DNA from 3 places in the Afifella sp. H1R genome. Region 1 is predicted to be linked to each of the others. Evidence: riboswitches for the same ligand, from Rfam matches in the RefSeq annotation. Region 1 holds a riboswitch; each other region holds the start of a gene.
The links. A riboswitch is a leader RNA that binds a small molecule or an ion and turns the genes downstream of it on or off. The one in region 1 is predicted to bind thiamine pyrophosphate.
Positions count from the first base shown of each region.

Region 2: it holds a riboswitch for thiamine pyrophosphate, as region 1 does, so the genes downstream of both, thiM (hydroxyethylthiazole kinase) here and thiB (thiamine ABC transporter substrate binding subunit) in region 1, are expected to answer to the same signal.
Region 3: it holds a riboswitch for thiamine pyrophosphate, as region 1 does, so the genes downstream of both, L0F51_RS09710 (ABC transporter permease) here and thiB (thiamine ABC transporter substrate binding subunit) in region 1, are expected to answer to the same signal.

Region 1 is NZ_JAKEDY010000001.1:289,227-299,815, forward strand. Features, by position in the region: gene adh (aldehyde dehydrogenase) at 1-427, opposite strand, end outside; gene L0F51_RS01385 (GAF domain-containing protein) at 520-1,542, opposite strand; gene thiQ (thiamine ABC transporter ATP-binding protein) at 1,891-2,619, opposite strand; gene thiP (thiamine/thiamine pyrophosphate ABC transporter permease) at 2,616-4,232, opposite strand; gene thiB (thiamine ABC transporter substrate binding subunit) at 4,250-5,317, opposite strand; TPP riboswitch at 5,323-5,424, opposite strand; gene L0F51_RS01405 (ATP-binding protein) at 5,781-7,490, opposite strand; gene L0F51_RS01410 (hypothetical protein) at 7,638-8,921, opposite strand; gene L0F51_RS01415 (hypothetical protein) at 8,908-10,488, opposite strand.
Region 2 is NZ_JAKEDY010000001.1:1,278,025-1,288,613, forward strand. Features, by position in the region: gene L0F51_RS06095 (sulfurtransferase) at 1-947, shown strand, start outside; gene L0F51_RS06100 (YeeE/YedE family protein) at 988-2,190, shown strand; gene L0F51_RS06105 (hypothetical protein) at 2,198-2,347, shown strand; gene L0F51_RS06110 (TRAP transporter substrate-binding protein) at 2,363-3,448, opposite strand; gene thiD (bifunctional hydroxymethylpyrimidine kinase/phosphomethylpyrimidine kinase) at 3,445-4,251, opposite strand; gene thiE (thiamine phosphate synthase) at 4,248-4,901, opposite strand; gene thiM (hydroxyethylthiazole kinase) at 4,898-5,719, opposite strand; TPP riboswitch at 5,775-5,885, opposite strand; gene L0F51_RS06130 (Lrp/AsnC ligand binding domain-containing protein) at 5,984-6,220, shown strand; gene L0F51_RS20130 (DMT family transporter) at 6,233-7,159, opposite strand; gene L0F51_RS06140 (xanthine dehydrogenase family protein molybdopterin-binding subunit) at 7,223-9,544, opposite strand; gene L0F51_RS06145 (DMT family transporter) at 9,662-10,589, shown strand, end outside.
Region 3 is NZ_JAKEDY010000001.1:2,053,533-2,064,121, forward strand. Features, by position in the region: gene L0F51_RS09675 (DUF6538 domain-containing protein) at 1-794, opposite strand, end outside; tRNA gene L0F51_RS09680 (tRNA-Glu) at 872-947, opposite strand; gene L0F51_RS09685 (hypothetical protein) at 1,384-1,794, opposite strand; gene L0F51_RS09690 (RluA family pseudouridine synthase) at 1,793-2,803, shown strand; gene rpoH (RNA polymerase sigma factor RpoH) at 2,967-3,881, shown strand; gene L0F51_RS09700 (DMT family transporter) at 3,940-4,884, opposite strand; gene L0F51_RS09705 (DMT family transporter) at 4,895-5,839, opposite strand; TPP riboswitch at 5,960-6,071, shown strand; gene L0F51_RS09710 (ABC transporter permease) at 6,104-6,862, shown strand; gene L0F51_RS09715 (ABC transporter substrate-binding protein) at 6,910-7,848, shown strand; gene L0F51_RS09720 (hypothetical protein) at 7,885-9,579, opposite strand; gene L0F51_RS09725 (adenylosuccinate synthase) at 9,621-10,589, opposite strand, start outside.

The DNA of each region.
Region 1 (10,589 bases):
CGATTTCGGAGAGCGTGCCTTCCTGCGCCCGCACACAGCCGGCGAAATAGCGGAAGTGGTCGATCGCAAGCGGCAGGTCCGCGGCCTTCGTTTCCCGGATCGGCTTGCCGTTGTCCCAGGTCTCTGCGGTGGCGAGGAGATCGAGATTCTCCTCCATCCGGTCGGCGATGCGATTGAGGATGAAGGCCCTCTGGGCGACGTTGGTCTTGCCCCAGGCGTCTTTCGCGGCATGGGCGGCGTCCAGCGCCGCCTCGATGTCTGCCGCATCCGAGCGCGCCACTTCGCACAGCGATTGGCCAGTGATCGGCGTGACGTTGTCGAAATACCGACCCGACTTCGGCGCCACCCATTTGCCGCCGATGTAATTGTCGTAGCGTGTGGCGAAAGGCAGCCGCGTTTCGCCGAACGGCCGTTCCAGTTGATCCATTGCTGTTCTCCCTAACCGGGCGCTCTTGGCGAGAGAAAAGCGTTTCCTCTCGGGCGCCCTGGACAACAGGATCGGTGTCGCCTGGAGGCCTGTCAGCCCCCCTCCAGCGGGAGAGAGGCTCCATCTGTCGCAGGAATGCGACAGGGAGCCGCGGGATCTTGTGTCGCCGCCTCCGGCCGTTTTGCGCCGAGTTTGCGATGGAAGGTCGCGCGCGAAATTCCGAGGATGCGCGCCGCCGCGGAGACGTTGCCGCCGGTGCGGGCGAGAGCGCGGGCAAGAACGGCCCGCTCCGCGTCCTCCAGACTTTCCGCGCCCGGGATGCTCAAGAGATCGGAGGCCGGCACGGGCGCTTTGGCGAGGTTGCCTTTGATCCCCAAGGCCACGCGCGCGCTGTGCGATGCGCCGACGGCGAGATCGTCGGCATTCACCGCGACGAGCGCCGCCGGATTGTGCTCCAGCCCCGAGACGGCGAGGATCCGCGCATGCGCAAACGTGCGCCGGAACGCTTCCGCTTCGATCCGCCGTGCCGCTTCGCGCACGCTGAGCGCGATGAGCCCGGCGAAGGTCTCGGTGAGGTCTGTGCGGCAGGAGGAGACGTCGAGAACGCCGGCGAGTTCGCCGTTGTGGTCATGGATGGGGGCCGCCATGCAGCCGAGCGCCCCGTTGCGCGCAAAGAAGTGCTGGTCGCGGTGCACGGTGACGGGGCGGCGCTCGATGACGCAGGTGCCGATGCCGTTGGTGCCTTCCGTTGCCTCGCTCCACAGAGCGCCTGGCCACAGTCCCCAGTCGTCGAAGATGGCATCGTCGCCGGCCTCGCCGCGACGCTCGACCGGCACGCCGTCGCTGTCGGCAAGGAGCACGCAACACCCCGCCGCGCCGACAGCGCTGAAGAGCTGATCAAGACTGGCTTCGGCGGCGCGAATCCATGGCTCCATCCGCTCGCGCACCAGGGCGAATTCGCTCGCCGTCAGCCGGTGAGGCGGGTGCCTGTTGGCCGGGTCGAGCCCATAGAGACGCGCCGAGCGGCTCCAGGACGCGACCATCGGCGATTGCGCGGCGGCCCCGGCCGCGATCGCAGAGTGAACCACATCGACGTGCGGACAAGTCTCGGACATCCCAAGTTTCCTCCCATGGGGTTTCGATGCACCTGCGCCGTTCTTTGTATTCGGCTTGTTTAAGCGCATCGTCCGATTCGAGTTTCTTGTGTTCTCCTTGTGTATTTAGAGATGCGACTAGAGCAGTCGCCTGATTGCGCCTGATATGATTGGTATGGCGTCTCGTGTTTTGCGGGGCGCAAGTATTCGACGAATGCGGAGGCAAACGCAAGAGAGGGCAAAATGCGTATAGGCAGCGTTCGCTGCCATCCAAAGAAAAAGCACCGAGTTCTCTTCGTTTTGCCGCATCTCGTTTGCGGCGCCGACACAAATCTGCCTGGCCTGACGCCGTATTGCCGGATACCGCGTTTAAGAGAGGGCGCGCGTTCCGAGATAGCTCTCTACCGCGGCAATGCCCGAGGCTGAGAGGGTTTCCTCGGTCGGCCCAACGGTGACGAAACGCCCCTTGTCGAGGAAGGCGACGTTGTCGGCGAAGCCCAGGGCATCCTCCGGATGATGCGTCACCATCAGCACCGTCATCGTTCCGGCCCGACGCTGTAGATCGCGCAACAACGCCAGCATTTCGCTGCGCAGGGCGGGACCGAGCGCGGCAAACGGCTCGTCCAGCAGGAGCAGAGGGCGCTGGCGGACAAAGGCGCGCGCAAGCGCGACCCTCTGGCGTTCGCCGCCGGACATCTCCCCCGGCCTGCGGTCTTCGAAGCCCACAAGGCCGACGGCCTCCAGCGCTTCAGCCGCCCGCTGCCGCTCGGCCGGGCCCAGCCGCAATCTCGGGGAAATTCCGAGCCCCACATTCTGCACGGCGCTCAGGTGGGCAAAGAGATTGTTCTCCTGAAACACGAAACTGAGCGGGCGTTGCGAGGGGGGCACGCCCGTCATGTCGGCGCCGGAGATCGTCACCCGGCCGCGCTCGGGCATCAGAAAGCCGGCGATGATGTCGAGGAGGGTCGATTTGCCGGCACCGCTTTGGCCGATGATCGCCAGCCATTCGCCAGGCGCGACCGTGAGGTCGAAGCGCATCGGGGCGCTTTCATAGGTGTATTTTAGGCCGTCCAAGACGAGGGCGGGCAGGGCGCTCATCGGCCTTCCTCCCGGCGAAACCCGCGCTCCGCGAGTGCCATCAGGGTGAGACACAAGACCCCGAGCAGCAGCGCCAGCCCGGCTGCGTCGGCGGTGCGATAGCTGCCCATGCGCTGCAGGAGCAGATAGGGCAGGGTGACGAAATCCTGGCTGCCAAAAAGCGCCACCGCACCAAGATCTCCGAGGGACAGGGCGAGCGCAAAGGCGAAGGAAAGGGCCAGCGGCGCTTTCAGCGCGGGCCATTCGACGTGGCGCAGCCGCGCCAGCCCGAAGAGGCCGAGGCTCTCGGCAAGGCGATCGTGTCGCTGTGCCGAGGCGGCAAGCGCCGGTGCGAGAATACGCACGATAAACGGCGTCGCCATCACGGCATTGGTGGCGACAACGACGACGGGTGCCGCCGCGAAAACGTCCGTCACCTGGCGCAGCAGAAGAAACCAGCCGGCGCCGATGACGATCGGCGGCACCACGAGCACGAGACTGCCCGACAGCTCGAAGAGCCCGCGCCAGGCTGCGCGACCCCTCGAAGAGGGAGAACTTTCCAATGCCTGTCGCGCCAAGAGGAGAGGCGCGGCGAGCAAGAGCGCGAGTGTCGCCACCGCGAACGCCACGACGCCGCTTGTCATCGCGGCCCGCTGGACGTTTGGATCGGCCAGCAGTGCGATCAGATCGGAGCGCAGACCGGCAACGATCGTGGCGATGAACGGCGAGAGGACGAAGGCGATCCCCACGGTCAGAACCGCGAGATCGAGCGCGCGAACGAAGCCCTGGTGAGGGTCGTAGCGCCGTGCCCGCCGCCCGAGTGTAAAGCCGCCGGGCGTTGTCTGGCCGAGCCGCAGCGTGACGGCGACCGCAAGGCCGGTCAGCACAATCTGTATCAACGCCAGGAAAACCGCGAGGCCCGGATTAAAATCGTAGCGCAGGGCCTGATAGATCGCGACTTCCAGGGTGGTGGCGCCCGGCCCGCCACCCAATGTCAGGACCAGCGTGAAACTGGTGACGCAGAGCATGAAGATGAGGCTCGTCGCGCCCGGCAGAGCGGTGCGGATTGCCGGCCATTCGAGGACGCGGAAGGTGGTGAGGGGCGTGAGAGAAAGATGCCCGGCGAGCTTCCAGCTTTCTGCCGGCACGCCGTCGAGAGCAGCGACCATCAGCCGGGCGGCGAGCGGCAGGTTGAAGAAGGTGTGGGCGATCAGGATGCCGGACAGCCCATAGACGTTGAGGCGATCGAATCCGAGGGTGGCGGCCAGATCCGAGACGACGCCGTTGCGGCCCCACACCGCGATGATCGCCAAGGCGCCGACCAGCACCGGCAGGGCTTGCGGTAGGAGGAACAGACGCAGGACGAGGCCGCGGCCGGGAAACCGAGCCCTGTGGAGGGCCACTGCAAGCGGCAGGGCACCGGCCACTGCAAGGAGGGTGGAAAGGGCCGCCTGTTCCAGCGTGAACAGCACCACCCCCCGCAAATAGCGGTCCGATGCCAAGGCAAGCAGGTCCGGCGCCGCATCGGCTTGGGCGAGCAAGGCGAAACATGCGCCGCCCAAAAACACGGCGAGCGCGGCAACGGCGGCAAGTCCTGCCGCGACACGCCAACGTCGATCTGTCGAACCTGTCATCGGACGCGCGGAGAGCCTCAGCGACCGAGCGCCTGCAGCCATTCCTGCGTCCAGGCGCGTCGGCTGTCGGCTACCGTTTGGGGATCGAAAGACAGGGTCTTATCCGGGGTCACCAGCTGCTCAAAGGCGGCGGGCAACGGCGAGGCGGTCGCTGCGGCCGGCAGCATCCAGTTGGTGGTCGGCAACGCGTCCTGCGCCGCGGGCGAGATCAGATAAGCGAGGAAGTCGCGGGCGAGATCTGGGTGCTCGGAGCTTGCGATGCGGCCGGCGACCTCGATTTGGATGTAATGGCCCTCATCGAAGGCTGCCGCGCGGTAGCGGTCGCTCTCCTCCTCGATCAGGTGATAGGCGGGCGAGGTGGTATAGCTCAGCACCATCGGGACTTCGCCGCTCGTCAAGAGCCCATAGGCTTCGCTCCAGCCCGGCGTCACTGTCAGGGTACGCTCGGAGAACTCTCGCCATTTCGCTTCGGCGCTGTCGCCATAGACTTTCTTCATCCACAAAAGCAGCCCGAGACCCGGTGTCGAGCTGCGAGGATCTTGGATGGCGATCTTCTCCTCCGGATCGCCGCTGACCAGCTCCTCCAGGCTTTGCGGAGGGGCATCGATCGCCTCACTGTCGTAGACGACGGCGAACCAGCCATAATCATAGGGCACGAAAACTGGATCGGAAAAGCCACCGGGCACGTCGACCGCAGATGTGTCGGTGCCATGCGGTGCGAAGAGCCCTGTCGCCCTGGCCTCAGCGGTCAGGTTGGTGTCGAGCCCGACCACGACCTCCGCCGATGTCGAAGCACCTTCGAGCTTCAAACGGTTGAGGATCGCAACGCCGTCCTCCAGCCCGACCCATTTCACCGTGCAGCCACAAACCGCCTCAAAACCGGCCTTGATCTGCGGCCCCGGCCCATAATCGGCAACGAAGCTCTCATAGGTGTAGACCGTCAGCGAGGGCTTCTCCTCCTGCGCTGCGGCGGGTGCGATTGCGCCGAAGAACAGTGCGGCGACGGCTGATGCTATGAAGATGGAAGGGGATTGCAGCGAGCCCAAGGGCGCCTCCTTGTCGTTTGAAAGCGGGAAGGGGCGCATTCGCGGCAACGAAAGCTCTCCATCCCTCCGCCGGTGCGAGCCGGATCAGGTTCAGCGGGTTGGCGGATAAGCCTCTCAGCCCGTATGGGCACCCCGTGTGAGCGTCTTCAGACCTAGTGGAAATGCGCCGGCCCGACAAGCATCGAGCGATGATCCGGGCCTTGGCGACCTCGATCTAAACGACGAAGGTTCCCACCAATGACGAGCACCCGATCCATAACCTCCCCGATGTGCTGGCGCCGATGACCCATGTGACGTCGGCGAAGCGGGAAGGCGCGGATGGATATCGAGGAATTTGCCAACGGCGTGCGGGAGTTGGGGCTCGGCACCTTCCCCTTCGCCTCAGATTCGGTTCGGGGGAGCGGCGGGCCTGCAAACCGATTTGGTGGCGTGATTAGAGCGTCTCAGCGGAGACGTTTTCGCCATGCGGCTTGTCTATCAATTGGTGGCGGGAAGACGATATTCAGGCGCTTGCGAGCTTGCGGCTGTCGCGTTCTGCAGCAAGCTGGTGCATCGCAGGAAAACTCGGCAGGTCAACGAAGAAAATCGTCCCGCCGCCCTCTGTGCTGCGGAAGTCGATCTCGCCGTTGAGGTGCTCGATGATCGCCTTGGTGATTGAAAGGCCGAGACCGGTGCCACCAACCTTCTGGTTGTCGGAGAAGTTGGCCCGTTCGAACTTTGTGAAGATGCGGGTGTGGAATTCCTGCGGGATGCCCGGCCCCTCGTCGCTCACGTAGATGCGGGCTCGGCCTGCTCGCTGTGCAATGCGTATGCGAACGGTGCCTCCTGACGGGGAGAATTTTACCGCATTGGAGATCAGATTGACGAAGGCTTGGCTGAGACGATCCTGATCGGCCAGACAGACGAGACCGGGAGCGGTCTCTTCGATCTCGATCGAGACTTCAAGCTCCGCTGCGTAAGCGCACAGCGCCTCGACGGCCGCTTCGAGGAGGGGGCGGATCGCGAGAGGTCGAATGTCGAAGTGCATCCTTCCGGATTCGATCCGCTCGATATCCAGAATGTCGTTGATGAGACGCACCAGTCTTGCGCTGTTGGCATAGGCGATCGAAACGAGGCTGTTGCCTTTTGCGCTGAGTTGACCTGCTCCTCCTGCAGCGACGAGCCCCAGCGCGCCGTGGATCGCGGTCAAAGGGGTGCGCAATTCGTGGCTCACCGTGGAGATGAAGTCGTTCTTCATCCGCTCGGAGCGCTTCTGGTCGCTGATATCATAGGCAAAGCCGTCCCAGACGATCTCGTCATCCCCGTAGCCCCGCGGTTCTGCCACAGCGCGCACCCAAAGGATCCGGCCTCTGGGATGCATGCATTGCGCCTCGAAAGCCCAGGGCTCCAGGGTCTCTGCCGAATCCTCCAAAACGAGGCGTAACTTTTCGCCGTCTTGGCGGGAAATCAGCCGAGTGAGTTTGGTCGGATCCTGGACGAAATCCTCCGGGTCCATGTCGAGGATGCGCCTCGCACCATCGGAGATATAGCGCAGGTCCAGCTGGCCATCCTGGCTCCGCGCGATCTGAAATAAGACCCCCGGGGCATTGTTGGCGGTCGCCTGCAAGCGCGCTTGCGCTTCGTTGTTTGCGGCCATCGCCCAGCGCCGCTGGTATTCGCGAATGACGAGTTGGCCCATCAGGAGGACAGCTACAAAGTTCACCGGGACGAAGAGAGAGGCCGACTTGAGAAAGATCTCCCAGGGCACGGCGGTCATCACGCCGATGACCAGGGCGGGCACGACGGCTGCGCTGAGCGCATGATAGAGGATATAGCGCTGCGACGCCTCGCGCCCGAGGTACTTCGTCCAGGCATACCAGAGAAGGCTGGAGCAGATCGCGGCAGAAGCGATGCTGGCGGCTCCGGGAACGGCCCCCACGCCACCGAAATGAAGGCGGAGCGCGATCATCGGAACGGCGGTAATGAGAGCGCATACCGGCCCGCCCAATGCTGCGGAGAGCGCCACCACCGCATTTCTCGGATCGGTGCGCACGCCATTCATCAGCTCGACCGGGTTGAGCATGACGAGGATACCGGTCGCTGCGAAGACGAGGCCGAACGCGATGCTCCGACGCCAGAAGGAACCCTCCAGGCGCTCTCCAAGAAGAGCGAGAAATATGATGGCGAGGATGATCGTGGAGGCTGCCTCGATCATCATGACTACCGCATTCATGTGTTCCTCAGCGCCTAGGCACAAGGCTCGGCGCGGCCGAGCCCGAGTTGGACCCTGTTCGACCTCGGTGCCTGTGCCCGCCGAGCGCTCTGCGCTCGGGCGTCAGGGGGAGTCGAATGTGCGCAAAAGTTGCATGCCGGGCTGTCCTCAAGCTTTCCTTGATCCTGCGGGCACCCGGTCGCGCTCCATTTCGCGGGCGTGAATGCCGAGGAGAAGCAACGCCGGCCACAGGAGATAGGCTTCGATCTCGATGTTCTCGCCGAAGCTCAGGATGATGAAGACGAGGACGATGCCGAGAGGGAGCCGTCCGCGGCGGCCTTTGACGGAATCGACCGCGACGATCCAGAACTGCCAAACCAGCGGGACGAGGAGAGCCCAGACTCCAACCAGGCCTTTGACGAACAGGAGGCCATACCAGGTGTGGTGACTCCCGATCGGCATGTACTCGACGACATGCGGCCCTGGCTGCACCGTGCCGTGTCCGAACCACACGGCCTCGCTCTGCCAGCGCTCATACGCGATGCGCTGCAGGGTCTCGCGGACACGCGTGCTATCGGCTCTGGCGCCCTTGAAGGCCGAAACCGCATCCTGCACGGCCTGCAGAAGATATGTGCCGAGCGCAGCCATCGATGCGGCGACGCCTGCGGCGAGCTGCCAGGCGGCGCTTTTGGCAAGAAGCGGCATCATGCGCGGGCCGACAGCGCATACGAAGAGGGCGACGAGGCTCATGCGCGACTTGGAAAAGAAAACCATCGCCAGGCCGGCGAGAATGCCCATCGCCATCCAGAAGCGGCTGCGGTCTTCGAGCGCGAAGAGAACCATGACGACGCCGAGGAGCCCCGCAAAGGGGGACCATGGCGCGTAGAACTGCCAGCGCGGCGTCCAGCTCGATGGATCGAGCGTATAGAAGTAGACGGAGAAATATTCCGGCCCCGGCCCGCCGACCGCCTTCAGAGGCGAAACGAAGATCTTTTCGGGCAAGCCGATCGACGGTGCGACGAGGAGGATCGGCAGGAGCGCCACCGTGCATGCGCCGACGATGCACTGGCTGCGGATGACGACGTCCCGGCGGATCTTCAAAATGGCCCCGGCGAAGGGAACGAGGGCGACCATCGCCCAGCCTTTTGCCCATCCGATCGAGGACTTGATCGTCTGGCCCATGCCGAGGCCCCAGTCGAAATGGCCGACCCACAAGGCGACCAGCATGACCAGCATGCCGCCAATCCAGCCCCAGATAATCGGCGGCACCGAGCCGGTGGGCCTGAGGTCCGGCCTGAGGCCGGGACCGAGGTAAAGCGACAGGAAGCCGAGACCGGCCAGGGACCAGGAGATCACTGGTCCCACCACGTAGAGCGCGCCGAAGGCGTAGAAGAACCAAGTCAGAGAGATCGTCCAGAAGACGAGATTCTCCGGCAGGTTACGCTGTGGCATCGGCGTTTTCATCGCCAGCTTCCTCGTTTTCCAGGAGACGGTCGATCAGAGGACGACGCATCCAGGCGAGGGCGAGACCCATCAGGAGGAAAAGGGAGCCTGCGCCCGCCGCGCCCAATGCGATTTTCTTGTTGGGCGAAGACGGCTCCCATTCGATCGAAGGCTGCTCGATCACCTGCACCATCGGATACGAGGCAAAGACGTCGTTGCGTGTGGTGTTCATGCGCGCCAGGGCGGATGCGAAGACAGCCTCGGCAACCTTGTAGTCGCGGTTGAGACTGTCGAGGCGCGACGCCGTCTCGACGAGATCCCGCACACGCTCTTTACCGGCTTCGTGTTCTTGCTTGAGAGCGGCAACCCGCGCGGCCAGGCCATCCCGCTTGGCGACGAGGTCGACAAGCTGGGAGAGGAGCGCCGACCGCTCGCCTTGCGAAGAGGGATCGACCTGCTCCCAGATGGCGACGACGGGCAGGCCGGTGACGACCTGTGCGCGATCATCCATGCGCGCCTTGGCGCCTTTGTAATTGTTGCGCGCCTCGACGACCTGGGGATGGCTCTGTCCGAAACGGCCGCTGAGGCTGGAGAGTTTTGCCGAAGCTTCTGCGGCGTTTTCCGAAAGGGCGGCGAACTCGATGTCCCCGTGCAGACGCAGCATGGACGAGGCGTTGTCGGCATCGACGTTGAGCATCGTCGAAAGGGCCACGACGGCCTCCTCCGATTCCCGCAGCTCCGACGTCGTGGAGACGACCTGCTGGCCCATCTGCTCGATCATCGTCACGAGTTCGAGATGCTGGTCCGCGCTCGCCAGCCCGGTCTTTGCCTGCAGCTCGCTGATTTTAAGGCGAATGGCCTCAACGGCCTTCTGGTGCTCGCGGACAGTGTCGATCGTGGAGATCTCACGGCTCTCCATTTCGTCACTGCGCAGCTGGTCCAATTCGCCGAGAAAGGCCGCGAGAATGGCCTCGGTCTTGTCTGCGGCTTCCTCCGGCGAGGAACCTGTCATCGACAGGCGGATCAGGCTCGTCTGATCGAGGAGCTTGATGCGCGGACGTCCGAGTTCCTGCACTTCGAGCTGCAGCGAACCCGCTGCGCGTTCAAGCACGCGTCGGGATTCGATCAGGCTCTTGTAGGTCACGGTCGGGCTGATGGAGGAGCTGGAATAAGGCGAACTCGCCGAGGTCGAGGCCTGGCCGATGTCGGAAAGGTTGACCGAGCTGGAAGAGCCGGCTCCCGGCATGATCATCGCTGCCTCGGACTGAAAGCGCAGAGGTGCGGTGGAGATGTAGAGGATGACCGGAGCCCAGATCGCGGCGAGGCCGGCGAAGATGACCAGCGCGTAGCGGGGCAGGCGCTGGAAGTCGCCGACGCGACCGCCGCGCAGCAGGCGCACGGGCGACAGTGCGGTGATGCGCGTGCGGGTCAGGCGGGGCATGAAGCGGGAAATACCGCCCGCCGCAGCGCCAAGGCGCGCGAACAGGCCCCGGCCACCGGTGCGTGCGTTGTCGGCCGCAGCCTCCTCTGCATGAGGGCTGTATGGGCCTTCCAGTCGATTGGTATGAACATTCATCACTGCACTCCTCGTCGTGACAAATGCTTAGCGGAAGGCGTTGCTCTTCGCGTGCGTGCAATGGTGCACTTAGGGTCTATTTCGCCGCGCGACCTATCCTT
Region 2 (10,589 bases), 990 kb from region 1:
TCATTCTCACGGCCGCAGCATGCTTCAGCTTTGTCGGCCACGCCCACGCCACCGACGTTCCCGGGCCTCTCGTGGACGTCGACTGGCTCAAGACCAATCTCGACCAGCCGGATCTCGTCGTTCTCGATACGAGGGGCGAGGCGGACGGATCCGATCCCTATGCGGAAGGCCACATTCCGGGCGCCGTCCACGCACCCTATCCGGGCGGCTGGCGCGCGACGCGTGACGGCGTTCCCGGTCAGCTTCCGGAGCTTTCGGCTCTCGAGAAACATATCGGCGGCCTGGGAATTTCCGGCGACGAGACCATCGTCATCGTCCCGGCTGCCTCGAGCTCCAGCGAGTTCGGCGGCGCGACGCGCATCTATTGGACGCTCAAGCTCGCGGGCCTCGATCACCTCGCCATTTTGAATGGCGGCTACCGCGCCTGGAATGCCGATCCGAGCACGACGCTTGCAACGAATACGCCCGAAATCGTTGCCGCCGACTTCAAGGCGCAACTGCAGCCCGAACTGCTCGTCTCGAGCGATGACGTCCGGTCGCATCTCGATGACGGCTCTACGGTTCTTCTCGACGGCCGTCCGGCCGAGCAGTTCAAGGGCAAGGAAAAGCATCCGGCTGCGAAGCGCTTCGGTCATCTTCCCGGCGCCATCAATCTTGACCAGTCGGTCTTCTTTGATCCGGAAACGGGCAAGGTCGTGCCGCAGACAGTCGCCGCATCGCTTCTGCCGGAGGCTGCGGCGCAGTCGAAAGCCGAGGTGGTGAGCTACTGCAACACCGGGCACTGGGCCTCGATGAACTGGTTCGTCCTGTCGGAAGTTCTCGGCCATAAGAACGTGACGCTCTACGACGATTCCATGGTGGGTTGGACGGAAAACCCCGACAATCCGGTCGAGAGCGAGCGCAGCCGCCTCGACGACATCAAGGCCTGGTGGAACGGCAACGGCTAAGCCCGCCGTTTCCTGTCGACATCACAACCTGAGAGATCGAATGTCCGTCTCCGCTGAAACGGCGCGGGGAAGCGGGGCTCCCGCATCCGCTGCCGAAATCGTCGCCGCGATCGACCGCTCTGCCCTCGCCTTCGCGGCAGCCGCGCTCCTGCTCGGCACGCTGATCATCGGCTACGAGGTTTCGCCAAAGATGGCCTCGCTGTTCCTGATCGGCGCAGGCCTTGGTGCGGCGCTTCTTCATGGCGCTTTCGGCTTCACCGCCGGATGGCGCAATTGCGTGACGAAGAGCGATGGGCGCGGGCTCCGAGCTCAGCTCTGGGTGATCGCCTTCACGGCACTCTTTTTCATTCCTTTGATCAACGGAATGGTGCCCGGCTTGACCGTCCAGGGCGCGATCGCACCGGTCGGCACCTCGCTCATTGTCGGCTCGTTCCTCTTCGGCCTCGGCATGCAGCTCGCCAATGGCTGCGGCTCAGGCACGCTTTTCACCCTCGGTGGGGGCTCAGGCCGGATGCTGATCACGCTGGTCGCCTTCATCATCGGCTCGGTCGTGGGCTCCATTCAGCTCCCCTGGTGGCTCGACCAGCCGGGCTTCGATCCGGTCAACCTCGCCGAGCTCCTGACCGTGCCGGGTGCGCTGATCGCAATCTTCGTCGGCCTTGCGCTCGTTGGCGCCCTCACCTTCGCCATGGAAAAGCGGGCGAACTTCATGGCCCCGGCCAGGAAGCCCGGCCATTTCTGGCGCGGACCCTGGCCGCTTTTGTGGGCTGGTGGGGCGCTCGTCGTGCTCAACCTGTTGACGCTCCTCATCGCCGGCCATCCTTGGACGATCACCTATGGTTTCGCTCTGTGGGGCGCGAAGGCGGCACAGGCGATCGGCATCGACATGTCGGCGTACGAGTTCTGGCAATGGCCGAAAGGCGATCAGGCGCTGCACACCTCGCTTCTCGCAGACGTCACCTCGGTGATGAATATCGGCCTGGTGCTGGGCGCAATGGCGGCCGCCGCACTTGCGGGATCTTTCGCCAAGGCGCCTCTGCCGAGCGCGAAATCCGCACTTGCCGCCGTCATCGGCGGCCTTTTGATGGGCTACGGCGCCCGCCTCGGCTTCGGCTGCAACATCGGAGCCTTCCTCGGCGGCATCGCCTCGGGTTCCCTGCACGGCTGGATCTGGTTCGCGTCGGCCTTTCTCGGCACTCTGATCGGGATCCGAATGAGGCCTGCCTTCGGTCTGGCGAATTGAGGCGGTGATGGCGCGTTATCTTCTTTTCGGCTTCGTGACGCTCGGGCTCCTGCTCGTTCTTGCCGACCATCTCCTGTCACCGCCTCTGCATCAGACGGGAACGAGCGACGTCGTCGCCTGCGCCCCCTGCGGCGCGCCCTGCCCTTCGACGCGTTAGGCGAGAGCGCTTAAATCAACGGCGGGCGGCGAGAAGCGCCGCCTCGCTCACTTCCGACCAGGGCTGCATCCGTGCCCGCGCCGAGCGGTAGCTTTCGACGATCTCCACCTGCACGCCGCCGGCGTCTGCAAGCTCGTCGAAGACCTCGTCGGACGCCTGACGCGCTGCAGCCAGGAAATCGTCGGGAAACCGCCGGAGCACCACGCCCTTTTCCTGCGTGAGCTGTTCCAGAGCCCGAGCATTTTCCCATTCGGCCTCGCCCAGACCGCGAATGTTCTCCACCGCAAGGACATGACGCACGATCGCCTTGAGATCGTCCGGCAGCTTCTCCCACGCGGAGATCGAGACGAGGCCCTCGCCGGTTCCGTTCGGCTCGTGGAAGCCCGGCCAGTAATAGTTCTTCGCGACCTGCCAGAATCCCATGGCGAGATCGGACCAGGGCCCCAAAAACTCCGTCGCGTCGATCGTCCCCGACTGGAGTGCCGGCAAAATCTCCGATGCCGGCAGCGAAACGGGCGTTGCCCCGAGCCGGCGCGCGACCTCACCGCCGAGGCCCGGCATGCGAATCTTGAGGCCTTTGAAATCGTCGAGCGAGGCGATCTCGCCGCGATACCAGCCGCCCATCTGAAAGCCGGTGTTTCCGGCCATGAACGGCTTCACCCCGAACGGGCGATAAAGCTCGTCCCACAGCTCCTGACCGCCGCCATGGTCGATCCAGGTAATATGCTCCAGAGGGGTCAGGCCGAAAGGCGCCGCGGTGAAGACGGGAGCGACCTTCGCCTTGCCGGCCCAGAACAGAGAGGCGGTATGCGCCATCTCGGCTGTCCCTTCCGACACCGCATCGAACACGGCAAGAGCCGGGACGATCTCACCTGCCGCATGCACCTGCACGACCATGCGCCCGCCGGACGCGGTCTCGATATCGCGTGCGATCCGTTCCGCCGAAACGCCGGGACCCGGCAGGTTCTTCGGCCACGACGTGACCATCGACCATTCGATGCGGCTTTGGGCGACTGCCGGTCGGGCAAGTGCGCCAGCACCTGCGACCGCCGCCCCTCCGGTGAGAAGGCCGCGCCGGCTGAGGCTGTGGCCGGAGCTCATCCATTCCTCCACTGCCGGTAGAAATGGTGAACCGGTCCATGCCCCTTGCCGATCTCCAGGAGGTCCGCATTGACGATGGCGTTGTGGACATAAGCTTTGGCGGCATCGACCGCCTCCGGCAGGCCGAGCCCGTTGGCAAGCCCCGCCGCAATCGCCGAGGACAGCGTGCAGCCGGTACCGTGTGTATTCTTGGTGTCGATGCGCGGCGCGCTGAACCAATGGGCCTCGCCTTCGAACCACAACAGGTCCGCGGCTTCATCGCCGTTGCCATGCCCGCCTTTGAGAAGGACCGCCCCGGCGCCGAAATCGGCAAGCGCCTGCGCCTGGCGCAGCATGGTGTCGGAATTGTCCGCAGGCTCCTCGTCGAGCAGGCGGGCCGCTTCCATCAGATTGGGCGTGATCACGGCGGAAAGCGGGAAAAGTCTCTCGCGCAGGCTCGTCACGGCCTCATCGGCAATGAGCGGATCGCCGGAGGCCGCCACCATCACCGGGTCGAGGACGACGGGACCGGGCTCCCACCGCGTCAGCCCCTCCGCCACGGTCTCGATGACCTCCGGCTTCGAGAGCATGCCGATTTTGGTCGCACCGACGGCGAGGTCGGAGAAGACCGCATCCATCTCGGCCGCCACGAAATCCGCGGGCACGTCGTGAATGGCCCTCACACCGCACGTGTTCTGGGCGACCAGCGCCGTGATCACCGTCGCGCCATAGACGCCAAGGGCGGAGAAAGTCTTGAGGTCGGCCTGGATGCCGGCGCCGCTGGTCGGGTCTGTGCCTGCAATCGAAAGTGCGATGGCCGTCATTGTGTGTCCTTCGCTGTACGAATTTCTTCAAGAAGCGCCTGGGCGGCGGCTTGTGGATCGTCCGCCCCCATGATGGCGGACACGACGGCAACGCCCTCGGCCCCGGCAGCGATGCATTCAGCGGCATTGGAAGCGCCGATGCCCCCGATGGCAACGGATCGAAGCCCGACATCCCTCGTGACCGTGGCAAGCCCCTCCAGGCCGATCGCCGCACCGGCATTGGGCTTGGTGGCCGTGGTATAGACCGGCCCGACCCCGATATAATCGGCGCCAGAAAGAGCGTCCCGGGACGCCTCGTGCTCGGTCACACTGCCGACGGAAATGCCGAGGATGCGTTCCTCGCCGATCAGCCGCCTTGCATCCGCGCCGTCCATATCGCTCTGGCCGAGATGCACGCCGTCAGCCTCGGCCGCGAGCGCCACATCGATGCGGTCATTGACGATGAGAGGCACGCCCATGGGCTCCAACAGCGCCTTCAGGCGACGCGCAATGGCAACGAGTTCGCGCGTGCCGGCGTCGGGGTCGCGCAGCTGCACCAGCGTCACGCCACCTTTGACGGCCGCAGCGACGGTCTCGAAAAAATTGCGCGGACCGCAAAGCTTCGGATCGGTGACGAGGTAGAGCGAAAGATCGAACGGATGACGCATCATTTCGCCTCCCCGCTTCCGGCGCCAATACCGGAATGAGCGGCAAGAAGATCCTTGTCCATGCGGAAAAGCGCGTCACAAAGCTCGGCCGGAAGATGGCCAGGCCCGTTGCCGCATCGCTCACCGGCGATCCGGCCGGCAGCGGCATAAACGGCAAGCCCGGCGATCGCCGCTTCGAGCGGCGGCCGCACGGCCGAGAATGCGGCGACACAGGCGGAAAGCGCACAGCCGAGGGCGGTCGAGCGCGGCATGAGATCATGCCCGCCGGTGACCGAAACGACCTCATCGCCATCTGTCGCGTAATCGGTCGCGCCAGTCACGGCAACGACACTTCCCGATGTCCGCGCCAGCGCCTTCGCCGCCGCAACGGCCTGATCGGAGGCGGCAAGAGAATCGACCCCCCTGCCGAGTGCGCCCGCCTCGCCTGCGAGACTCATGATCTCGCTCGCATTGCCGCGCACGATCGTCGGCCGCAGGGACAGGAGTGTGTTCGCGGCCTCGCTTCGGTATGGCGTCGCGCCCGTCGCCACCGGGTCGAGCACCCAGGGCTTCTGCTGCTCCCCCATGGCCTCGGCGGCTTTTTTCATGGCGCGCAGCCAGGCGGGCGACAACGTGCCGATATTGACGACGAGGGCGTCCGCGAGCTTGGCGAAATCGCCGACCTCTTCTTCCGCATGCACCATCGCGGGCGACGCGCCGAGGGCGAGAAGCGCATTCGCGGAGACGCTCATCGAAACGAAGTTGGTGATGTTTTGGACGAGAGGCTGGCGCGCCCGCAGATCCGTCAGCGCCGCAAAGACCTCGTCGATCGTCATAGGCATGAAATTCTCCCACTTCGGACCCGGCCCGAAGCGGAAGCAAATGAACGACGAGGATCTCTCGGCATCATCCCATCCCTCCGCCGGTGTTAACCGGATCAGGTTCGAGGGGTTGGCCGGATCGCCTCTCAGCCACCTACAGATTGCAGCGGCACCCCCTGAGACGTCTTCCGATCTAGTGGTCTCGGAACCGCTTTGCAAGCATCGGCCGCTTGGCCCTTGCCGCGACCGGACAGTTGCGGTTTTCTCCCGGCCAAGGAGACTGCCATGACCCCGTTTTTCGTACTCATCAAATGCCAGCTCGGCCAGGCCTACCAGGTCGCAACCGCCCTGGCCGACGCCGAGATCGCGTCTGAAATCTATTCCACAGCAGGCGATTACGACCTTCTGGCAAAGTTCTATCTGAGCCCCGACGACGACATCGGCCGCTTCGTGCAGGAAAAGGTGCACGTCATCGAAGGCATCCAGGACACCAAAACGATTCCCACCTTCAAGGCGTTCTGAGGCTCATCCGCCTCACCCCTGCGGCGTCGACAATTTGCGCATCTTTCGCCGCTCCAGCCCCAATTGATGCTCGCGGTAGATGATGAAGATGCCGGCAGCGATGACGACCGCTCCGCCCACGGCAACGTTGATCCCGGGAATTTCATTGAAGAGCAGATAGCCGGCGATCGTGCCCCAGATCATCGAGGCATACTCGAAAGGCGCGATCGTCGACGTCTCGGCATAACGATAGGCGGCGGTCAGGGAGATCTGCCCGAGACCGCCGAAGAGCCCGCACAGGGTCAGAAGGATCAACTCTTCCGTATCGGGCATGACCCATCCGAACGGGATGGTGAAAAGCGCCACGACCGTGCACGTGACGGAAAAATAGAAGACGATGGCGGAGGTCGATTCCGTCGCCGTCATCTTGCGGATGAGGATCGCGACCACCGCCGTCAGCACCATGGAGCCGAGCGCGCAGAGCGAGCCGACGAATTCCCGCCCGCCGAGTTCACCGCTTGAGAGAAGATCGAAGCGCGGCCACAGCACGATCATGATGCCGACGAAACCGACCGCAACGGCGGTCGAACGATAGATGCGCACCGTTTCGTGCAGGATCAGGGCGCCCAACACGACGATCATCAAAGGCGCGCCGTAGCTGATCGCCATGGACTCGGGCAGAGGCAGGCGCTGGACGCCGGCAAACCACAGCATCATCGTGGTCACCCCGATGAGGCCGCGACGGGCATGGCTCCAGGGATCTTTGGTGCGCACGGCCTCCTTGAGCTTGTTCTGCCAGGCGAGCATGCCGAGGAGCGGAACGAGCGCAAAGGCGGAGCGAAAGAACACGATCTCGCCGGTCGGCACACGCTCGCCGACGAGCTTGATGCAGGAAAGCATCAGCGCGAAGGCAATGGTCGAGCTGACCTTGAGAATGATGGCGCGGGTCGCTGTAGTCACGATTGCCCACCGCCTCGGCTCTGCCGCGCGTTACGCCGGCAGTCCGCTTCGTCTTTGGTCACCCTAGCCTCGTTGTTCGGGGAGCGCCGCCTTTGCGGCTTGAATGGCATTCCACACCCGCAGCGGTGTCGCCGGCAGGTCGAGATGGCGGATCCCGTACTCTCGATAAAGCGCATCGACAACGGCATTCATGACCGCGGGCGTCGCGCCGATCGTTCCCGCCTCCCCGGCACCTTTGATGCCGAGGACGTTGTGCGTCGAAGGCACGTTGCGCGTCTCGAAATGGAAGGAAACCGTGTCCCACGCGCGCGGCATGGCGTAATCGCTGAAGCTTGCGGTCAGAAGCTGCCCGTCTTCGTCATAAACCGTGTTCTCCAGAAGCACCTGGCCGATGCTCTGCGCCACACCGCCATGCACCTGACCCTCGAGCAGCAGCGGATTCACGCTCACCCCGAAATCGTCGACGATGGTGTAGCGATCGATACGCGTGCTGCCCGTCTCCGGATCGATCTCCAATTCGCAGACATGCGTGCCGTTCGGATAGGTCGCTTCCGCCTGTTTGAACTCTCCGATCGCCGTCACTTCGGCGCGGTCGCCTGCTTTGGCGGCGAGGTCGGCGAACGAAATCGCCCGGTCGGTCCCGACGATCCGCGCCTCTCCGGCGGCAAGCTCGATATCGCCCGCAGCCGCTTCCAGCGCATCGGCCGCCAGATCCTTGAGCTTTTCCGCAAGATTGTCCGATGCGATGCGCACGGACGGACCCCCGAGCGGGATGGAGCGTGAGCCGCCCGTGCCGCCGCCCGTTTCCAGCGCATCGGTATCGCCCTGATGCACCCGGATCTGATCGAGATCGAGGCCGAGCCGCTCGGCCACGAACTGGGCATAGGCCGTGCGGTGTCCCTGCCCTGTCGCCTGCGTGCCGATGAAAAGCGCGACATGGCCGTCGTCTTCGAGCACGATTTTCGCCGGTTCGGAGCCGGCAAAAGCGCAGGCCTCGACATAGCTCGCCATCCCGATGCCTCTGAGCCGTCCGCGCGCCCTGCTCTCTGCAGCGCGCGTCTCGAAACCGGCGTGGTCCGACACCTCCAGCGCCCGATCCAGGTGCCCAGCGAATTCGCCTGTATCATACAGCCGTCCGGTGACGGTCTCGTACGGCAATTGCTCCGGCCGGATAAAATTGCGCCGCCGGATTTCATCTGGAGCCAGACCCGCTACGCGCGCGGCCTCGTCGATCAGCCGCTCCAACAGGAATGCCGCTTCGGGACGCCCGGCACCACGATAGGCGTCGACCGGCACGGTGTTCGAATAGACGCCTTTGACGCTCACATGGGCGATCTCGATGTCGTAAAGACCGGTCGTCATCGAGACCCCGACCCAAGGGATATACGGCCCGAACTGCGAGAGATAGGCACCCATATTGGCCGTGAGATCGACCTTCATGGCGAGGATGCGGCCGTCTCGATCGAGCGCCATGGCCGCCTCCGCGAAGTTGTCGCGGCCTTGCACATCCGACTGAAAATGCTCGTTGCGATCGCAGACCCAGCGCACCGGCTGACCGAGCACGAAGGCCGCTTTGGCCGCGAGTGGATATTCCCGGTAAGCGAAGATTTTGGGGCCGAAGCCGCCGCCGACCTCCGGCGTGACGACACGAAGGCGCGACGGATCCACCTGCATCGCTTTGGCGACCGCCTTGCGCATGCCGTGCACGCCCTGCGAGCCGACCGTCAGCGTCCAGCGTTCTTGCCCCGGATCGTATTCGGCAACGATCGCGCGCGGCTCGATATAGTTGCAGACGAGGCGGTTGTTGACGAGGCTGAGCCGGGCGACCTTGTCGGCCCTGGCGAACGCGTCATCCGTCGCGGCCGCGTCTCCCACCTCATACTCGAAGGCGAGGTTGGTCCCGTGCTCCGGCCATACGAGCGGCGTGTCCGTCTCGAGCAGCCGATCGGTGCCGACCGCAACCGGCAGAGGTTCATAATCGATCTCGATCAATTCCGCCGCTGCGCGCGCATTCTCGATTGTATCGGCGACGACAAAAGCGACCGCATCCCCCACATGCCGAACCACGCCTTCGCAGAGAACAGGCGCCTCGGCCTTGCGCATTTCGCCCTTGGCCGGCCCCGATCCGAGACAGGGCATGGCGGCCATGTCGGCGACATCGGCTGCCGTCCACACGAGCTTCACGCCCTCCGCCTTTCGCGCCGCCTCAAGACGCGGCGTGTCGAAGCGCGCATGCGCAAGCGGCGAACGCAGGACAAAGGCGGCCAGCGTGCCGGCCGGCTTCACATCGGTCGTGTAGCGGCCCTCACCGCGAATGAGAGCCTCATCCTCGACACGGCGCACCCGTGCCCCCATGCCAAACTTTGGCGGTGCCAGATCGGTCATTAGCGCAATTATCCGTCGTGAAAGCAGGAGAGACAGGCGCGAGCGGGGAGCCTGCGCCGACGAACGAAAGACCGCCCACAGCTTGACGGAGAATGCGACGAAGCGTCAATAGACGCCATGGATGGAACGGGCCGGTTCGGCGAAACATCTGCCGGACTGACGAAACGGTTTCAGGCTCTGCCTGGCAATCTTCGTGGTGCCGCCTGGATCATCGTCGCCACCGTTCTCTTCACCATCATGATGACGCTGATCAAGCTCATCGGCACGAGGCTGCCGGTCGCTGAAATCCTGGTCGTTCGTCAGTCGGTGATGTTTCTCGCCGCCCTGCCGCTGATCATCCGGGGCTTTCCGGGTTCGCTGACGACGCGGCGCCCTCTCCTTCACGCGGGACGCATCCTCTTTGCCGTCATTGCGATGTTCTGCGGCTTCACAGCGGTTGTTCATCTGCCGCTCGCTGATGCAACCGCGATCGCCTTCGCCAAGAGCTTTTTCATCCCGCTCTTTGCCATCGTCATCCTCAAAGAGGCGGTCGGACCTCGCCGCTGGGGCGCGATCATCTTCGGCTTCATCGGCGTCATGGTGATGCTCAACCCGACCGGCGCAGGCATCGACGGCTACGGCCTTCTCGCCGTGGCGGGCGCCGCCTCGGCGGCCCTCGTCATGGTGATCATTCGGCTCCTGTCACGCTCGGATCTCGCGATCACCATCCTCGCCTATCAGACGGTCTTCGTGGGTGTTTTGCTGACACCTCTCGCCATCTGGCAATGGGTGTGGCCGACCTGGACGGAATTCGGCCTGCTCGTCGCCATAGGGCTCGTCTCGGTCACGGCACAAAGCTGCAACATACAGGCATTTCGCGCCGGCGAAGCGACCGTGCTGGCGGCGCTCGATTACGCCCGCCTCCTTTGGGCGACGATCCTCGGCATCCTGATCTTCAGCGAGATCCCCGCCATGCGCACCTTCATCGGCGCCGGCATCGTCATCGCGGCCGCACTTTACACCATCCATCGCGAAGCGAGACGTGGCCAGAGGCTGGCGCGTTCAC
Region 3 (10,589 bases), 1.8 Mb from region 1:
GCCGACCTCCAGAGCGTGCGCACCGCCGCGACATATTCATTCACGGTCGTCGTCGTGAGGAACGGCAATGGCTGCTTCAGACCTCTGTTGGCCTCCGCCACTTCACGCAGGCTCAGCCCCGCGAAGCGACGGCTCTTCGCCCAGTCGCGCGGCAACCTGCCGACGACAGCGACGAAATCCTGGAGGTCCGCAGAGCGGTACTCGTTGAGAGGTCGGTCGCCGACGATGTCACGGAACGCGCGCAGAGCGAGGGCGCGGCGTGCCACGAAGGAGCTCTTCGGCCCCAGCGCCTCACGCTTGCCCTTCAGGAACTCCGCTGCGGCCTCGCTGAAGAGCGGAACGGGTTGTTCTGAAGTCTCCTCGTCGGTGCTCGCCGCGTGGGCCGATGAAGCCTGACCTTCGCTGAGATCGACGACCGCCTTTTCCTTGAGCGCGAGCGCGGCTTCCTTCTCCTGAAGGCGCTGCTCCAGCTCCTTCAGCTTCGCTTCGTATTCCCGAAGGCTCTGGAATTTATCGGCAGGTGCTCCGGCAAGCTCGTCGAGGGCGGCGGCGAAGTCGGAGCGCAGCGAGGTATCAAAGCTTTTCTCGTCGTCGCCGACCATCTGGCGTGCCTGCCGCAACCGCATGAACAGGATTTCAGCCTGCCCGGCCAGAAGACGCGCGCGCCGCTGCGCCTCTCGCTTGGGCAGAAAACCGAGCGTAGTGCGGAAGGGAGTATGGCCGAGAATCGTTACCAGATCGGAAGGCACCCGAATCTGGAAGGTGGAGCCGGTTCCACGGGTCAGAACATGCATAGAACGCCTGTGTACAAAGCTGTGTACGAATCAGGCGAAAACGCGAAATTCCGAGGAAATATCAAGGACTTAGGCGCTGGTACTCCCTAGGGGAATCGAACCCCTGTTTCCGCCGTGAGAGGGCGGCGTCCTAGACCGCTAGACGAAGGGAGCAGCGGCGTCAGCCTGGCAGGCGAAAGCGCCCGCGCGAAGCATCGGAGGCGCTATGTGGCATGACCCGCGCGGCGATGCAAGAGGCGAGAAGACGAGAAATCAAAATCCCGCTTGCGAGCCGGACTGCGTCCGATCCACCCGGCCCGTTGTGCGGACGAGGCGCCACATAGAATGCCGCAAATCACAACAAAAGGCTCGTTCCCCGCCAGCGCTGCAAGGCGCGAAACACTCAACACGCCGCAAGGTGCAAAACACTCAAAGCAGCGCAAGGCGCAAAACAACAACGGCACGACAAGGAGCAAAAGCCGCAGCGCGCCATTGCGGCTTGGCGCGTGCGGATCCTGCCACCTGCGGGTCTTGCCGCGTGCGGGTCTTGCCGCCTATTCCGGCAAGCACAGCCCCCTGCCCCCAGCCAACCGCACTCACAGGCCCTCGATCAGCCGCCCGGAAGCAATTTGATGCGGTGCAGGATCGTGCCGCTCGCCGCATCGAGGACGAGAAGCTCTTCGCCCCGGCCCTCCTGCCCGTCGCCGCGCGCCGCTTCGCTGATCCGCAGCAGGATGTTGTCGCCGTCGAGCGCGGCCGACGTGACGGTGGATCCCGCCGGCAGCCGCACTTCGGCGACGCTCGGCCCCGTCCCGGCCGGGGCTCCGAGGAGACCGAGCTTGTAGACTATTGCGCCGAACACGGCGACAAAGCCCAAAACCATGGTCCCGAACGAAACGATCAACAGGCGGACGAGCCGCCGGCGCACTCTTTCTGCGGCCGGATCGAGAGGCTTTTCGTCGTCGTCGCCCACCGGCGGCAGTTTTCCGGGGCGCTCTTTGGCGGATGCGTGAGGCGTCATGAAGGATCACGAAAGCGTGTTGGATTACACTGTGGAGCCGGACGAAACCGGCCTGCGCCTCGATGCCTTTCTGGCTGCCCGCGCCGATCGTCTGTCGCGCAGCCGCCTCAAGGCTTTGATCAAGGACGGCCATGTCCGCGTCGGCGGGCGGAAATTAGACGAGCCGAACTACCGGGTCAAACCCGGCGAGACGGTCGAAGTGGATCTGCCGGAACCGGAAGAAGCCACACCGAAGCCGGAAGCGATCCCGCTTGCGATCGTTTACGAGGATGCCCATCTCGTCGTGGTCGACAAGCCTGCGGGCATGGTCGTCCACCCCGCCCCCGGCGCTCACGACGGAACCCTCGTCAATGCCCTCCTCCACCATTGCGGCGACACGCTTTCCGGCATCGGCGGCATTCGCCGTCCGGGCATCGTCCATCGCCTCGACAAGGACACGAGCGGTCTTCTGGTGATCGCCAAGAACGATGTCGCCCACCGCGATCTCTCGGCGCAATTTGCCGATCACGGCCGCCAAGGCCCGCTGAAGCGGGAATATTGCGCACTCGTCTGGGGCGTGCCGCAACTGCGCGCCGGCTCGGTCGATGCCCCGCTCGAACGCGATACGAAGAACCGCGAAAAACGTGCCGTCCGCCGCGGCGGCCGTCATGCCGTCACCCATTACCGGGTGGAGGAAACCTTTCAGAACGGGCTCGCAAGCCTCGTCACCTGTCGTCTCGAAACCGGTCGCACCCATCAAATTCGCGTGCACATGGCCCATATCGGCCATCCGCTTCTGGGCGACGCACTTTACGGCTCGGGCTTTCAGTCGAAGGTCGCAAAACTTCCCGCAGACGCGGCCGATGCCATCCACACCCTCGCCCGCCAGGCCCTGCATGCCCGCTCGCTCGGCTTTCGCCATCCGGAAACCGGCGAGACGGTGCTCTTCCATTCGCAACTGCCGAGCGATTTCGAGACACTTCTGAACGCCTTAAGAAAGCCTTCTGAAGCCTTACAAGGCCGTAATTAGGCAGCATCGCGAGAGGCATGATAGGCTTGACGCAAGCCAGGACGTGACAAAAGTTAGACAGGCGGGGTCGAAAGCTCTGCTCCAAGACAATCCACGAGTGCACAGGATGCGGCCGCTCCGCGGCGCCTCCCGGTGTCGACTCTTCTGATGACAGGCAATCCCGATGGCCACAGGCAACATCCCCGTCGTATCCACCGCCGAAGGCGGTTTGTCTCGTTATCTCGACGAGATCCGCAAATTCCCCATGCTCGAGCCGCAAGAGGAGTACATCCTCGCCAAGCGCTATCAGGAGCATGACGACCGCGATGCCGCGCATCGTCTGGTGACGAGCCATCTGCGCCTCGTCGCCAAGATCGCCATGGGCTATCGCGGCTATGGCCTGCCGATCGGCGAGGTCATTTCGGAAGGCAATGTCGGCCTCATGCAGGCCGTCAAGCGCTTCGATCCGGACAAGGGCTTCCGTCTCGCCACCTATGCGATGTGGTGGATCCGCGCCGCGATCCAGGAATATATCCTGCGCTCCTGGTCGCTCGTGAAAATGGGCACGACGGCCAATCAGAAGCGGCTCTTCTTCAACCTGCGCAAGGCCAAGAGCCAGATTTCGGCGCTGGAAGAAGGCGACCTGAAGCCCGAGCAGGTGGCGACGATCGCCAAGCGGCTCAATGTGAGCGAGGAGGAGGTCATCTCCATGAACCGGCGGCTGTCCGGCGATGCCTCGCTCAACGCGCCGATCCGCGCCAATGAGGGCGAAGGCGGCGAATGGCAGGACTGGCTGTCCGACGATGAGACGGAGAGTCAGGAGACGAACCTCATCGCCCAGGATGAGCTCGAGCAGCGCCGCGCCATGCTGAAGGACGCGATCGAGGTGCTCGACGAGCGCGAACGGCGGATCTTCGAGGCGCGTCGTCTCTCCGACGAGCCGCTGACGCTGGAAGAGCTCTCGGGCGAGTTCGGCGTCTCGCGCGAGCGTGTGCGCCAGCTCGAGGTCCGGGCCTTCGAAAAGGTGCAGAAGGCGATGATCCGCGCCTCCAAGGAACGCGACCGCGGCGCCCAGCAGCGCCTCCTCGCCGACGCCTGAGGCGGCGCACCCTCCCGAGACGAAACAGAGAAATCTGTCCCTCAAGGGATGGGACGCTCTAGCCGCCCCGCAATCGCCGCAGGGCCCGTCCGTCCATGACGACGAGCCCTGCGCCGATCATGGCCATGCCGGCGAACTGCCCCGCCGACAGGCTTTCTCCGAGCAGCACGACGCCGAGCGTCACCGCGCTCACCGGCACGAGAAGCGTGACGAGCATCGCGTTCGTGCCGCCGGCGCGCGCCAGAATCCGGAAAAACAGCACATAAGCTAAGGACGTGGACAGAAGTGCCAGGCCGAGGATCGAAAGGATCGCGGCCATGCCGGGCATTGCCGTGGCGAAGGGCCGGTCGATGAGGAATGCGACCGGAACCATCAAAAGGGTCGATGCGGAAAGCTGCATCGCCGCCGCCACGACGGGATCGGTCGCCCGAAATCCCTTTCCGACGACCGCCGAAAACCCATAAGACGTCGCCGCGGCAAGCATCGCCAGAACGGCCAGAAAATCGGCCGTCAGCCCGCGCAGGGCCGGTAGGCCGATCATCACGGCAACACCCAGAAAACCGAGAACGACGCCCGTGACCTTGTTCGTCGTCATCTTCTCGTCCGCCGTCAGAACATGCGCGATGAGAACGGTGAAGATCGGCGTCGTCGCATTGAGGATGGAGGCCGCGCCCGCACCGATTTCCACGGTCGCGAAGGTGATCAGCGAAAACGGCACGGCGTTGTTGAGAAAACCCATCAAAAGCGCGCGCAGATAAATCCCACCCCGGCTCGGCAGGCGCCGCCCCGAAGCGATGATGACAACCCAGAGTGCCGCAGCCGCGATGCCGACGCGCAAAAGCACGAGCGTGAAGACCGGCACCTCCGCGCCCGCGACGCGCATGAACAGGAACGAGCCGCCCCAGAGGAGCGACAGAAGGACGAGAAGCGTCAGGCTGCCGAGATCGAGAGAGGCCTCGGCTGACGCGGCGCGTGCAGATGTGGGGAGGGTTTTGGCGTCCATGTGACGAGCCCTAAGAGAGGCTTCTCTCCGGCTCCACCCGATTCTTGAGGCGCTGCCTCCGGCTCGCCAGGAAGACGCCGCCGAGAATGCACACGCCGCCGAAAGCGTGGGCGTAGGTAAAAGTCTCGCCAAGGGCGAAGACAGCGAGAATGGCCCCGAAGAACGGCACCAGATGGAAGAAGGGCCCCGCCCTGTTCGGACCGATGAGATCGACGCCCCGGTTGAAGCAGATATAGGCGAGCACTGAGGGAAAAACGGCGACGTAGAAGAGCGCGGCAAGGCTCGCTGCATTGATGTCGATATGGCCGCCGTGCAAAAGATCGAGCGCGCTTGCCGGCAGGAGCATGATGGCGCCCCACCCGATGGTGATCGCCAGAAAGCTCAGCCAGTGAAGAGGCGGCCGCCGCTTCAAAAGCGCGGAGTAGGTGGCATAGATGACGACGTCGACCAGCATGATCACGTCGCCCGGATTGAGCCGCAGATGCGCCAGCACCTGCAATTGCCCGCGCGAGACGATGACCACGACGCCGATGAGGGAGACGACGATCCCGGCAAGCTGGCCGAAGGTGAGCCGCTCGCGGAAGAGCATAAAAACGACGAAGGCGATGGCAAGCGGCGTCGTCGCCTGCAGAAGCACGACGTTGAGCGCCGTCGTATATTCGAGAGCCCAGTAGAGAAGCGTGTTGAAGAGCGTGATGCCGCACAAAGCCATCAGCGTCAGCACGCCGAGATGACGTTGGATCACGGGCCAGTCCGCGCGCAGGGCCTTCATGGCGAAAGGCAGGATCAACAGCGCCGCCCCACCCCAGCGCAGCTGCGCGAAAAGGATCGGTGAGAAATCATCGATCACCGCCCGCGCGACCACCGCATTGCCGGCCCAGAAGAGCGAGGTGAGCGTCAAGAGCAGATAGGGTTGATCGAAAAGCCAACGAAAAGGGGCAAAGAGGACACGCATTTCCCCGCCTCTATCCCTCTGCGACAAACTTGTCACGCATCGGGACCACGGATGAGATCGCAAACGCGCCCCAGCGGCGCCGTGAGACGGCTTGCAAGGCTCGGCCGGAAAGTTATGGTGGGCGTTTCCGAGGGGTGTGCGGACAAACCGCGCTGAGATGGCCGTGATGGCGGCCGAACCCTTTGAACCTGATCCGGATCATGCCGGCGAAGGGACGGGCCTCAGTCTCTCCAGCACGCATGATCTCTGCCATGAAAGGGGCGCGTGCTGGCTATTCTCGCAATCCGGTTATCGATCGCGATCGCGCTCCTGGCCTTGTGGGAAGGGCTCGTGCGCGCAACCGGCGTGCCGCGCTTCATCCTGCCGGCGCCGAGCGATCTCGTGGCGGCCTTCTCCGCCCTTCCCGTTTACTATCTCGGCAACGCCGCCGTCACCGCGACGGAGATCGTGGTCGGGCTCGTCGTCGGAGCGCTGGTCGGAGCCCTGACTGCGATCCTGGTCGTCGCGTCGCCGGCACTTGAAAGGCTCGCTATGCCGCTTTTGGCAGCAAGCCAGGCGCTTCCGGTCTTCGCCATCGCGCCGCTTCTCGTCATCTGGTTCGGTTTCGGCATGGCGTCCAAGGTCGTGATGGCCGGTCTCATCATCTATTTTCCGGTCGCGACCTCTTTTGCCGACGGCTTGAAGCGCACGGATCCGGGCCTTCTCGATCTCGCAAGGCTCAACCGTGCCTCGCGTCGCGACACTTTCCGCTACATCCGTATCCCTGCCGCCCTGCCGGCCCTCGCCTCCGGTCTGCGGGTCGCCGCCGCGATCGCCCCGATCGGGGCCGTGGTCGGCGAATGGGTCGGCGCATCCGCGGGCCTCGGCTTCGTCATGCTGCAGGCCAATGCCCGCATGCAGACCGACCGCGTCTTCGTCGGCCTCTTCCTGCTCGCCGCCATGGCGATCCTGCTGCGCGCCCTGATCGATCTCGTCCTGCGCCGCCTCCTCGGCTGGGTGCCGGGAGAAGCGAGCATCGCCTGAGACGATCTCCGAAACCCCGACATGATCCGAAAAGAGAGGAAATGACCATGCTCGACCGCCTGCGCCTGATGCTTCTGGCGCTCATCTTGACGGCATCGCCCGCCGCAGCCGCGGACCACCTGACCGTGCTGCTCGATTGGTTCGTGAACCCCGACCACGCGCCGCTCGTCGTCGCGCAGGAAAAGGGCTATTTCGCCGAGGAAGACCTCGATGTGGAAATGATCCCGCCGGCCGACCCGAGCGCCCCACCCCGCCTCGTTGCGGCAGGTGAAGGCGATGTCGCGATCTCCTATCAGCCCAACCTCTATCTCCAGGTTGCCGAGGGATTGCCGCTGGCGCGCTTCGGAACGCTCGTCGAGACGCCGCTCAACTCGCTCGTGGTTCTGGAAGGCAGCGATGTGACGACGCTCGCCGACCTCAAGGGGAAGACGGTCGGCTTCTCGGTTGGAGGCTTCGAGGATGTGCTTCTGAAGATGATGCTCGGAGAAAGCGGCGTGACACTCGACGACGTCGATCTCGTCAACGTCAACTTCGCACTCTCACCGGCCCTTCTTGCAGGCCGCGTCGACGCCGTCATCGGCGCATTCCGCAATGTCGAGCTCAATCAGCTCGACATCGAAGGCAAGCCCGGCCGCGCTTTCTATCCCGAGGAGCACGGCGTGCCGCCTTATGACGAGCTCATCTTCATCGCGCGCTCAGACAAGCTCGACGACGACCGGCTGCCGCGCTTTCTGAAGGCGATCGAACACGCCACGCTCTATCTCACGAACCATCCCGAGGAAGCGCTTGAGATCTTCACGAAGGCGCATCCCGATCTCGGCGACGAGCTCAATCGCCGCGCCTTCATGGATACGGTCGGCCGCTTTTCGAAAAGCCCCGGCGCCTTCGACGCCGGCCGCTATCAGCGGTTCGCGGAATTCATGAAGGATCAGGGACTGATCGAGACCGTACCGGAGCTGGAAAGCTACGCCCAGGCCGTTCGGTAAAGGCCCGTTCGGTAAAAGCCAGTCAGGCTGGGGCGATCAGGAATCGCCCCAGCTCTGCATCACATTCTCAAACACCTTGTCGCCCGGAATACCCTTCTCGAAGGTGATCAGGGCCCGCTTGCCGCCCTCGAACAGGATCGGCAGGTCGAACCAGGAACCACTGCGCAGAAGTTCCAGATTGCGCTCCACCTGATCGGGTGTGTCGGAAAGCGCGATCCAGTAGAGATCCCCGGTCACGTCGACGGCAGCGCCTGCAAGCGGCTGTCCGCGCGCCTGCTCGTTGGGCTTCATCACCAAGGCCGGCACCCGCTGCACAGCCACCGTGTCGTCGAGCGAACCTGTGAAGGCGATCTCGATGAGATGGCTCGCGGGCAAGGCGACGTCATTGTTCTTGGAGATGGTGATCGTCACCTCGGCATCCCGTTCCGGCACGTCGATCTTCGCCTGAATGGCGGCACCTCCGTCCCCGCGCTGAACCGTCGACCACGACACGGCGCCGTTCACCGCCTTGCCGGCGGCACCGTCTTCGCCCTGCTCGTAGAAGATCGCCCTTTGCCCGACGAGCGAACCGCTCGCGGCCTGTCCCGCGGCATTGTCGTTGGAGGGCGCCGTCTCGGAGAGCTCGTCCGGCGTGCCCGGCTGCGTCTCGTCGGCCGGCAGACCAGCGCCATCTGATTCGCCCGTGTCGTCCGGCAGACCTTCATCGCTCGGCGCACCGTCGAGTGGCGCATCCATCGGCTCTTCCTGGCTCGTGGAAGGTCCGGTATCGGGCGTCTCGGCTTCCGGCCCGGAGAGGAGACGATCCTCGTCCTTGCCTTCCACGCGTTCGCCCTGGCTCTCGATGAGGCCCGTCAAAGGCGACGAGGAGGTGTTGTCCTCGGCTTTCCCCGGAGCCGTTCCCTGTGCCGTCTCGTCGGAGGAAACCTGGCCGGAGATATCGTCATACGCGGTGACGATCGTATCCCATTGCGAATAGACGACCGCTCCGATGCCGAGCGCGATCAACAGAACCAGAACGGTCGCGATCAGCGCCGGCGCGCGCGATGTCCGCACCTTCTCTGAGCCATCGTCATGGCGCGGTGCCGCAACGGCCTCGTCTCTGGCCTCGCCCTTGGCTTTCTTTTCCTTCTTCCAACGCGACTTGCGGGCAGAAGGCGTTTCGTCCTCGACACCGGCGCCCTCGATCCGGGCGTCCTGCGGGTAATCGTCTTTGCCCTCGGACGTCACATTCGGCACGGGCGCGCCGGCGGGACCAGCCCCGGCCGCAGCATCCGGCCGCTTCGGCTCCCGGCTTCCGGCGAAATCGCCGCCAGCAGCACCGCCCCCAACAGAGCCGCTTCCCCGAAGGTCGCGCTCCCCATATTGGGGCACGGCCCGGGCGTGCGGCGGTTCCGCCCGAGGCGCCTCTTTTGCAGGAGGCGGGGGCGGAGGAGGCGGGGGAGGAGGAGGTGGTGGTGGCGGAGGGGGTGGAGGCGGCGGTGGTGCCGGCTCCTCGTCGGGCTCCTGGACACCGGCACTCTCGGCCGCGAAATCTTCCTCCACGACGGCAATCGCATCTTCGAGCGCCGCATGATGCCCTTCGATATCTTCGGGGGGCAGCGGAGGCTCCACGGCGGTGAGCTGGCGCGCCAACGCAGAGCGGGCGCGGTCGTAGACCGCCTGGCGCATGTCCGGCCCGTCATCGGGAAGACTGGCGATGGAGCGTTTAAGGATCGCTACGTAATCGGGCATAACGCTTGAAGAACTGTGTAACCGTGGATTAACGGCAAGGCTTAGTCCTGAAATGGGTCACGGACAAGGATCGTATCGGCTCGTTCCGGACTCGTCGACAGAAGAGCGACCGGAGCTTCGATGAGTTCTTCGATGCGCCGGACGTATTTCACCGCCTGGGCGGGAAGATCGACCCAACTTCGTGCGCCGGCTGTCGATTCCTGCCAGCCTTCGAGGCTTTCGTAGATCGGCTTCAACCGCGCCTGGGCCGCAGCGCCCGCCGGCAGCCAGGACACGCGGCGGCCGTCCACCTCGTAGCCCACGCAGACTTTGATCTCGTTCAGGCCGTCGAGCACGTCGAGCTTCGTCAAGGCGATGCCGTCGATGCCGGAGACCTTGACCGTCTGGCGCACGAGCGCCGCATCGAACCAGCCGCAACGCCGCTTGCGGCCCGTGACGGTCCCGAATTCGCGGCCGCGCTCGCCGAGGAAGTTGCCGATCTCGCCTTTGTCTTCGGTCGGGAACGGCCCCTCCCCCACCCGGGTCGTGTAGGCCTTGGTGATTCCGAGCACATAATCGAGCGCCGAAGGCCCGATCCCCGACCCGGCCGAGGCCTGTCCCGCCACCGTGTTCGAGGAGGTGACATAAGGATAGGTGCCGTGATCGATGTCGAGGAGCGCGCCCTGCGCCCCCTCGAAGAGAATGCGATCGCCCGCCTTGCGCCGCGCATCGAGCAGCGCCCACACGGTATCGCAGAACGGGATGACCCGTTCGCGCACGTCCTCGAGCTCGGCCAAAATGTCTTCGCGCGACACTTCCGGCTCCCCGAGGCCTTTCAGAAGCGCGTTGTGGTGGACGAGAAGCCGATCGATCTTGGCCGGCAGCGTCTCGGGTTCGGCAAGATCCATGACCCGGATCGAGCGCCGGCCGACCTTGTCCTCGTAGGCTGGCCCGATGCCACGCTGCGTCGTGCCGATCTTCGCCTCGGGCGCGGCGGCATTCTCCCTGAGCCCGTCGAGACGACGGTGCAG